Linked DNA regions of Deinococcus aerius. The protein of the gene in region 1 binds, or shares a complex with, the protein of each later gene. Links are inferred from orthologs where the notes say so. Each region holds a gene or a part of one and is shown on either strand. Other genes may lie near its edges.

Region 1 (4,352 bases):
CCGGCGTATTCAGAGCCTGCCCGAAGACGCGATGGTGCTGATGGCCGTCGTCAACGACAACCCCGACCTGCCGGACAACCACGGCAGCGGCCTCCAGACCCGCGTGAAGGTGAAGATGCAGGAGGCGGGTGTGCCCCCCACCCCGATGGGGCGAGTCCTGGACGACCTCCAGGTGGCGCGCACCCACCACGGCCGGAGCTCGCTCTACATCGTGGGCGAGGATCTGTTCGAGCGGTACGAGATCCAGGCGGACCTCCCCGAGCGGTTCCACTATGGCCGCCCGCTGAAGTCGCTGCTCGACAGCATTCTGGCGATGATGCCGACCGTGGCAGTGATGGCGGTGGACAACGAATGGGCCCGCCTCTTCGTGCTGCGCCAGGGCGAGTTGCAGGAGGTCAGCAGCGAGGAGAACGTCCGGCTGGACGACGGCGACCGCTGGGACACCATCGTTTCGGGCACCCGGCATGTCCCCGGCGCTCCCGGTTCCGGCGGGGCGGGGCGGGGTCAGCCCGGCAGCGGCCCGCGCAGCGACAGCGGCACCGACCTGTTCGAGGCGCGGGAGGACGCGGCGCGGCAACGCTTCTACAACCAGAAAGTTCAGCAACTCGGCCAGGTGCTGGATGTTCTCGATATCAAGCAGCTCATCCTCGTCGGCACGGTGCAGCGTGTCGCCGAGTTCAAGGCCGAGATTCCCGACAAGGCCCCCTACGAGGTCATCGGCGAGACGAACGTGGTCGGCGGCACGAGCTGGGCCAACCCCGCCGAGATTCTGGAAAAGATCACCCCCATCGTCGAGGCACACCGCCAGAAGATGGAGGAGCAGGTCCTGCACGACATCCAGGAGCACGGCGTGATGGAGGTCGAGCGCGTGCTGGAGATGGTGCAAGAGGGACGGCTCTACCAGCTCGTCATCCCCGAGGACGGCTCGCAGATGCACGTCTACCGCAGCCACAACCGCGAGGTGCCCTACTTCACCGCGCAGAAGGACGTGACCGAAAGCCCCCTCGACGGCAGCCTGATGGAGCGCGTGACCCTGGAGGAGGTGCTGCCCGACTTCATCGACCTCTACGGGGTGGAGGTCAAGCGGCTGCACGGCGACTACGCGAACCGTCTGGTGAGGGAGTTCGGCGGCTTGGCCGGGTTGCCCCGCTACTGACCACGAAGGAGAGACGGGTAACCCCAGGCTTTGATCTCGACCCAGGACAACGCTCTGGTGCGTAGCCTGGTTGACCCTCTCCCCCCGTGGGAGAGGGCCTGGCGCAGCCAGGGGTGAGGGGGCGCCCACCCGGCGACATCGCCCCATCAGCGCAGCTTCCAGAAGTGGGACAGAGTGGAGATCAAAGCTTGGGGCGACCCGCACGCCGCGTGGTCGCCCCTTCCCCTGTCTCTTCCCCTACCGGGCGACCTCCACGGCGCGGCTCTCGCGCACGACCGTGACCTGCACCTGGCCGGGGTACTCCATGTCCTGCTCGACCCGCCCGGCGATCTCGCGGGCCAGCAGGGTCGCCTGCGCGTCGCTGACCTGCTCGGGCTGGACAATCACGCGCACCTCGCGCCCAGCCTGGATCGCGTAGGCCTGCTGCACACCGGGGAAGGCGACCGCGATCTGCTCCAGTTGCTCCAGACGGCGCACGTAGGCTTCGAGTTCCTCGCGCCGCGCACCGGGCCGGGCCGCGCTGATCGCGTCGGCGGCGGCCACGAGCACGGAGTAGAGCGTTTCCCCATTCTCCGGGTCGTGGTGGTGCGCGATGGCGTCAATGACCTCATGGGGCTCCCCGAACCGCCGCGCGAGGTTGATCCCGATCTCGACGTGGGTGCCCTCGATCTCGCGGTCGATGCTCTTGCCCACGTCGTGCATCAGCCCGGCGCGGCGAGCCATGGCGGCGTCCAGCCCCAGCTCATCGGCCATGATGCCGGTCAGGTGCGCGACCTGGACCGAGTGCTTCAGGACGTTCTGCCCGTAGCTCGTGCGGAAGTACATCCGCCCCAGCAGTTGCACCAGGCCGGGCTTGAGGCCCACCACGCCCGCCTCGATGGCCGCCTCCTCGCCCTGGGCGTGGATAAAGGCCTTCATCTCGTCCTGGGCCTTGTGGACCATCTCCTCAATGCGGGTGGGGTGGATGCGCCCGTCAGCCACCAGGGCCTCCAGAACGTGCCGCGCGACCTCCCGCCGCACCGGATTGAAGCTCGACAGGATGACGGCTTCCGGCGTGTCGTCGATGATGAGGTCCACCCCCGTCAGGGCCTCGAAGGCCCGGATGTTGCGCCCCTCGCGCCCGATCAGGCGGCCCTTCATCGCGTCGTTGGGGATGGGGACGACAGACACGCTGAGCTGCGCGCTCGTCTCCGAGGCGCTGCGCTGGATGGCCTGGGCGATGACGTTGCGGGCGGTGCGCCGCGCCTCGGCGGTCGCGCGCTCGGTCATCGCCTTGACCCGGATGGCCTTTTCCTCCTCCAGCTCGGCGTCGAGTTGGCCCAGGATCTGCTGCCGGGCCGCCTCGGGGGTCAGCCCGGCGACCTCGTACAGCCTCAGGTCGATCTGCCGGGACCGCTCCGCGAGGTCGGCCTCCTGCCCGGCGAGGGCGCGCAGTTGCCCCTCCAGCCGCTCCTCCAGGGCGTCGAGCTTGTCGCCGCGGGCGTCGAGCTGCTCAGCGCGGCGGTTGAGGCGCTCGATCTCGCGCTTGAGTTCCTCGCGCTCGCGGCGGGTCTCCTGGCGGTCGGCGCTCAGGGTCTCGCGCTCGCGGGCGGCGTCCTGGGCGGCGCGGGTGCGCTCGGCCTCCACCTGGGCACGCAGGGCCTGGAGCTGCTCGCGCTGCGCCTCCAGGCCCCGGGCGCTCTGCCGCTCGCGCTCGTCGGCCTCCTGAAGGCGGCGGTTGGCGTCCTGAAGGCGCTGGTCGGCCTGCTCACGGATCACCCGGGCGTCCTGCTCCGCCCCGGCCCGGATACGTTCCGCCTCGGCGCGGGCCTCCTGCTGGAGCCGGTCGTCGAGGGCGGCCCTCTGTTGCCGTCCCCGCGACTGCCCGGTGAGGAACCCGCCCGCCAACCCCCCCAGGAGCGCCAGAATGACGGTCAAGATGGTCATGTTGGCCCTTCCTTTCGGTCGAATGTGGGGGTGTCCATCAGCGCGGCTCATGGGCACGCCCCGAGAAGTGTCAGAAAAAGTGGTTGTGGTACGAGTGCGAACACTCCCCGACAGTCTAGCGCGGCACCCCGGGGGGAACCGGGGGCGGGTGGGGAAAGGGAGAGCGCCGCCATGACTCAGGCGGCGCTCTGAAAGTTCTCCCCTAGTTCACCGCCCGTTCCCGCCCCTCCCACAGTTCCCGGCGCAACAGGAACTTCTGGAACTTGCCGCTCGCCGTCTTGGGCAACTCGTCGCGGAACACGTAGTGCTTGGGCGCCTTGTACCCGGCGAGCTGCTGGCGCACATGCGCGTCGAGGTCTTCGGGGCTCGCCGCCCGCCCCGCGTGCAGGGCGATAAAAGCGCAGGGCACCTCCCCCCACCGCTCGTCGGGGCGGGAAACGACCACGGCCTCGCGCACGGCGGGGTGCGCGTACAGCACGCCCTCCACCTCGACCGAGCTGATGTTCTCGCCGCCCGAGATGATCACGTCCTTGTTGCGGTCCCGAATCTCGATGCGCCCGTCGGGGTGGACAACCGCCACATCCCCCGTGTGGAACCAGCCGCCCTCGAACGCCTTGGCCGTCGCCTCCGGGTTGTCGAGGTAGCCCTTCATCACGAGATTGCCGCGCACCATGATCTCGCCGAGGGTCTGCCCGTCGTGGGGGATGGGGGTCAGCTCGGGCGTCATGACCTCCACCTCCCCGGCGAGCAGCATCTCGAAGCCCTGCTTGGCGGTCAGGGCGGCGCGCTGGGGTGTGGGCAGCGCCCGCTCGGCCTCCGAGAGTTCGGCCACCGTGATGAGCGGGCTGGTCTCCGTCAGGCCATAGACCTGAAGCACGTCGAAGCCCAGGGCGTCCATATCGGCGATGGTCCGGGCGTGGGGAGGGCTGCCCGCCGTCGCCACGCGCACTCGGCGGGGTGTGGTTCGGGCGGTGGCGGGGTCGGTGATCATGCTCAGCACGGTCGGCGCGGCGGCGAGGTGCGTCACCCCGAACGCGTGAATGGCGTCGTGAATCGTGTCGCCGCGCAGGACGGGCAAGGTCACGTGCGTCGCCCCCACGCCGAAGGGGCTCCACACCCCGCCCCACCCGTTCGCGTGGAAGTCGGGGAGGGTGTGCAGGTACACACTGTCCTGATCGAACCGGAAGTTATAGATCGTCTCGACCGCGTTGAGCATCGTGTTCCGGTGCGTGAGCATGACGCCCTTGGGGCTGCTCGTCGTGCCCGAGGT
Region 2 (4,452 bases), on another replicon or contig:
GGGCCGGGCGTTGCCCTCAGAATGCTCTCCATGACCCCCACGAAGTCGCGCCGCACCGCGAGGCGGCGGGAGACTCGTTTCGGTAACGAGCGGCCCAACCGCACGTCACTGGCACTGGGCAGGAGTCCGAGGGTGGGGAGGTGGGTATTCACCACCGTCACCGTTCGCCCGGAGACCCCCACGGACGTGACGAGAACCGCGTGGGGCGAGCGGGGGAAGGACACGACCCGGGAGGAATGCACTTGCAGGCGCGAGAGCGTGATCAATTCGTCGTGCCGAACGAGGGTCCAGCCGGGGAAGGCGGCGCGCACCCGGGCCGTATATCCGGCCTTTCGGTTCCGGTCCAGGGCTTCTTGCAGGGTCACCACCTCCACCCGCTCCCGCCGGGCAAGGGCTGCGAGCCTTGCCGGGTGCGCGCCGGCAAAGTCGGTGTTCAGCGTCAGCACGCGCAGTGAAGAACCCTTTCCCTCTGTGCCGGACGGGAAGCGGGGCGGGACCAAGCCTACTTGTCCCACGGTAAAGGCGGCGGCAACGGCTACATTCAGGGCGGCCCAGTTCCACCTCCTCCCCCTCAGCGCCCTCCAGGCAAGCCAGAGGGGCAAGGGCAACAGCACCTGCGGCGGCACGAGGTCGAGTGTAGCGACGGGCCACCACGTCTCCGAGCGGGCGCGGGCGAGCAAGCCCCAGGCGAGGGTCAGGGCCGCGAACAGGAGGGAGAGGGCGGCGAGTCGGGACCTCACGGGCTGCGGGCGATGGAGGCGCGCACCACCCGCCCCGAAGGCCCGAAGTCCACCCGGATGAAGTCGTACCCGCCTGCCCCGTAGGTCCAGGTGGGGAGGCGGTTCAGGTCCGCACGGGTGCCCGGCTCGTTGGGGCTGCCGTACTGGACGTACACCTGCTCGCGCGTCCAGCCGATCAGCGCCCGCTCCTGCCCGGCCGGGTCGTTGGGAAGGGCCGGAGGGGGGGCGGGGCGGGACAGGGACAGTCTCCTCTCCACTTCGGCGACGTTCGTGTACAGGGCGGGAAGGGTGGTGCAGCGGGCCGGAATCTGCGCCCGGGCCTCCCCCTCGTAACCCTGGTTCACGCCGCCGTAGGCGAGAGACAAGACGTCCATCCCCTGGGGCTTCCCCAGAACGAGCAGGATGGTCGGGCTCAGGTCCTGCAGCCGCCACACGTCCTCCACCCGCGCGCCCTTCAGGGTCAGGTCGGCGTAGAAGCCGTCCATCACCTCGCAGGGAACGTGCCACAGGCCGAAGGGCCACACGTTCTGGCCGCTCAGGCGCGCGGCGAGGGCCTTAGTCTCCGCATCCCGGGTGAGGGGAAAGACGGCCTTGGTCCCCAGGTTCCGCCGCGGCAGCCACACCTGCCCGGCCCCGCCCGAGAGCCGGTAAGCGCTGGTCGTCTCCGCCGTGACGGTGAGGGGACGCCCCAGCCAGGGTGAACGGGGCACCTGCCGCCCCTGCGCGTCGGTCAGGAAGGCGGAGACCAGAGTGCGGCTCCCGACCCGCAGGCTGCCGGTGAGCAGCAACACGTGGTCCCCCACCCGCAGGCTCTCCACGGCGAGGGCCTGGCCCAGCAGCAACATTCCCAGCGTCAAAGCCTTGAACACAGCCCGAGCTTAGGGGAAGGGGCTGACGGGAACTTGAACCCTACACGCTCAGCGTCTTCGCGCAGCGGTACAGGTCGCGGCTCACGTCCTTGCGCTTCTCCCAGGTTTCCTCCAGGGGGGTGTAGCTGATCTCGCCGTTCATCCGGCCCACCATCACGCCCCGCATACCGTCCATCAGGGCGTAGACGGCGGCCTCGCCCAGGCGGCTGGCGAGGACCCGGTCGCTGCTGACGGGGGTGCCGCCGCGCTGGATATGGCCCAGGATGCTCACGCGCGTCTCCAGCCCGGTCCCGGCCTCGATGGCGTCGGCCACGCCCTGCGCGCCGCCCGGAAAGCCCTCGGCGACGATGATGATGGAACTCGCCTTGCCCTTCGCCAGGCTCTCCTGCACGGTGGCGACCACGCCGTCCACCGGCCTGGGGTCCTCCGGGATGAAGACCTCCTCGGCGCCGCCCGCAACCGCGACCTCCAGGGCGATGTGCCCGGCGTGGCGGCCCATCACCTCGATCACGAAGATGCGCTCGTGCGAGGCGCCCGTGTCGCGCAGCTTGTCCACGGCGTCCAGAGCGGTCTCGACGGCGGTGAAGTAGCCGATGGTGTGGTCGGTGCCGTACAGGTCGTTGTCGATGGTGCCCGGCACGCCGATCACCGGGATGCCGTGTTCCTGCTGAAGGTAGTACCCGCCGTGGAAGGAGCCGTCGCCGCCGATCACGATCAGGCCGTCCACCCCCCACTCGCGCAGGTACTCGGCCCCCTTGGCGCGGCCCTCGGGCGTGCGCCAGGTGTGCGAGCGCGCGGTCAGGAGGATGGTGCCGCCGCGCTGGATGGTGTTCGCCACGTCACGCGCGCCGATGATCGCCATATTGCCGCGGTGCAGGCCGGAAAAGCCCCGCCGCACCCCCACGACCTCGATGCCCTGGTGGGTGGCGGTGCGGACGACCGCGCGGATCGCCGCGTTCATGCCGGGCGCGTCCCCCCCGCTGGTGAGGACGGCCAGGCGCTTGACCCCGGCGGGGTTGGGGTGGACGGTTACGGGGTCGATGTCGGTCACGGGCAACTCCTCGTCGGGGGTGGGGCTCAGGTCTCCTGCGTGACCGCGAGGGCCAGCGCATAAGCGTCATTCTTACGCAAACCCTGGCCCATCAGCAATTCCCGGATCTCGCGGGCCCCCCGGCCCTCGCCCGCCCAGGTCCGGGCGAGGGCGGCGTGGTCAGGGACTTCCTCGCCGGGCACGGCTTCCCCTGTGGGTCGGCCCGCGACGACGACCACGATCTCGCCGCGGGTCCCCTCCTCAAACCGGGCCGCGAGTTCCGCCAGCGGGCCGCGCGCCGTCTCCTCGAAGCGCTTGGAGAGTTCGCGGGTCACGCTGGCGGCCCGCGTCTCGCCGCACGCCCGGGCCAGGTCGGCGAGCGTGGCGGCGAGGCGGTGGGGGCTCTCGTACAGGATGGTCGTCTCGGGGCGGGCGGCAATGGCCTCCAGGCGCTCCCGGCGCTCGCGGCCCGAGCGGGGCAGGAAGCCCTCGAAGGTGAAGCGGGCGTTCGGGAGCCCCGACAGCACGAGCGCCGGGACGAAGGCGGTCGGCCCCGGCAGCACCTCGACCGGGATGTCCGCCGCGACCGCCGCCCGCACGAGTTCCGCCCCCGGGTCGCTGATGCCCGGCGTGCCCGCGTCGGAGACGTAGGCGAGGCGGGGATACTGTTCCAGCACCTGCCCGGCGCGGTGCATGGTGTGGGCGTCGAGACGGACGAGGGGCTTGCCGATCCCCAGGTGGGTGAGCAGCGCCCCTGTCCGCCGCGTGTCCTCGCAGGCCACGGCGTCCGCCCCGCGCAGCACCTCCACCGCCCGCAGGGTGATGTCCCCCAGGTTGCCCACGGGCGTGGGCACAAGCCAGACGCGGGGGGAGGAGGGCTCGGGGGTCACGGACGACCTCCGGCCACAGTTCCCCGGGCTCCCGGCTGACCGTTCCTCCTCATTCCCCGGCTTCGCTCACTCCGCCCGCGGGCACGGCCTCCGCCACCAATCCCGGCACCGGCTTGAGGCGCACGCGCACCTTGCGGGGACGCTTGAGGACGCTGGTGATGCGCGCGCGCAGCAGTTCCGCCTCGCCGACCGTGACGGTCACGACCGTGCCTTCCGGGAGCCGCGCGCCGATCAAGACGACCACGCCGCTTTCCACGATGCCCTTGTACGCCCTCATATGCAGATCACTCTATTCCTTGCACTCCCGAAGAGTGCCCGGGGGAGCTAGGAGGCCTCCTGAACCGGGACTCACACTTCCCGGCCCTGGGCCCGGTGCTGCCGCCGCTCGGCCCCCGAGAGGGCCTCCCGCAGCGCGATGATCTCGCTCTCACGCGCCCCGCCCAGCCGCGCGTAGCGGTCGATCACCTCGGCCGCCTCGCGCCGCCGGTCCAGCCGCAGCAGGATGCTGCCCAGATGTTCGCCCCTCACGAAGTACGCGCGGGGATTTTCCGGGTCGGCGGCGACCTGCGCCCGCGCCGTCTCCAGGCGTTCCAGCGTGTCCCGGTGGCGGCCCACCTGCCAGCGCACGAGGTAGGCGGCGAGCGCGAACGTGAGGATCGCCCCCAGCGCCGAGGCCGTGTAGACCTCCGGCACGCCGAGCTGCGCGCCCAGCCGCACGGTGAGCGGAAAGCAGAAGGCCAGCACCACCAGCACCGCCAGCGTCGCCGCGTAGTTCACGGAAACCTCCGCAGGGGGGCGAGCATGGCAGGCAGTCTAGCCCGTGACTCGCCGCTTGTGGGGGAAGGGAAGCGGGCGGCCAGCACCACCGGGTGGGTCGGTCGCTCGCGGGTGAAGGGAACCGCCCGCGTAACCCCTCTCCCGCA

The links. Proteins that work in one complex are often made in the same cells at the same time.
Region 2: rny (region 1) and pfkA share a complex: the UniProt entries of both Bacillus subtilis proteins name them as parts of the possible RNA degradosome complex. The link is inferred for Deinococcus aerius from one-to-one orthologs.

Annotation. Positions count from the first base shown.
Region 1 is NZ_BFAG01000023.1:8,211-12,562, reverse strand. Bases 739-3,619 are described here. They hold rny (ribonuclease Y), read right to left. Parts: upstream 3,083-3,619; coding sequence 1,394-3,082; downstream 739-1,393. Other genes in these bases: DAERI_RS20980 (AMP-binding protein), read right to left, coding at 3,285-3,619; DAERI_RS20990 (baeRF10 domain-containing protein), read left to right, coding at 739-1,156. In the rest of the region: more of DAERI_RS20990, read left to right, coding at 1-738; more of DAERI_RS20980, read right to left, coding at 3,620-4,352. UniProt on the Bacillus subtilis protein: Endoribonuclease that initiates mRNA decay. Initiates the decay of all SAM-dependent riboswitches, such as yitJ riboswitch. Involved in processing of the gapA operon mRNA, it cleaves between cggR and gapA.
Region 2 is NZ_BFAG01000004.1:138,840-143,291, forward strand. What follows is about bases 656-3,636. They hold pfkA (6-phosphofructokinase), read right to left. Parts: upstream 2,661-3,636; coding sequence 1,650-2,660; downstream 656-1,649. Other genes in these bases: DAERI_RS07525 (endonuclease/exonuclease/phosphatase family protein), read right to left, coding at 656-740; DAERI_RS07530 (Hint domain-containing protein), read right to left, coding at 737-1,609; rsmI (16S rRNA (cytidine(1402)-2'-O)-methyltransferase), read right to left, coding at 2,687-3,529; DAERI_RS07545 (hypothetical protein), read right to left, coding at 3,579-3,636. Also shown: more of DAERI_RS07525, read right to left, coding at 1-655; more of DAERI_RS07545, read right to left, coding at 3,637-3,806; DAERI_RS07550 (hypothetical protein), read right to left, coding at 3,878-4,306. UniProt on the Bacillus subtilis protein: Catalyzes the phosphorylation of D-fructose 6-phosphate to fructose 1,6-bisphosphate by ATP, the first committing step of glycolysis.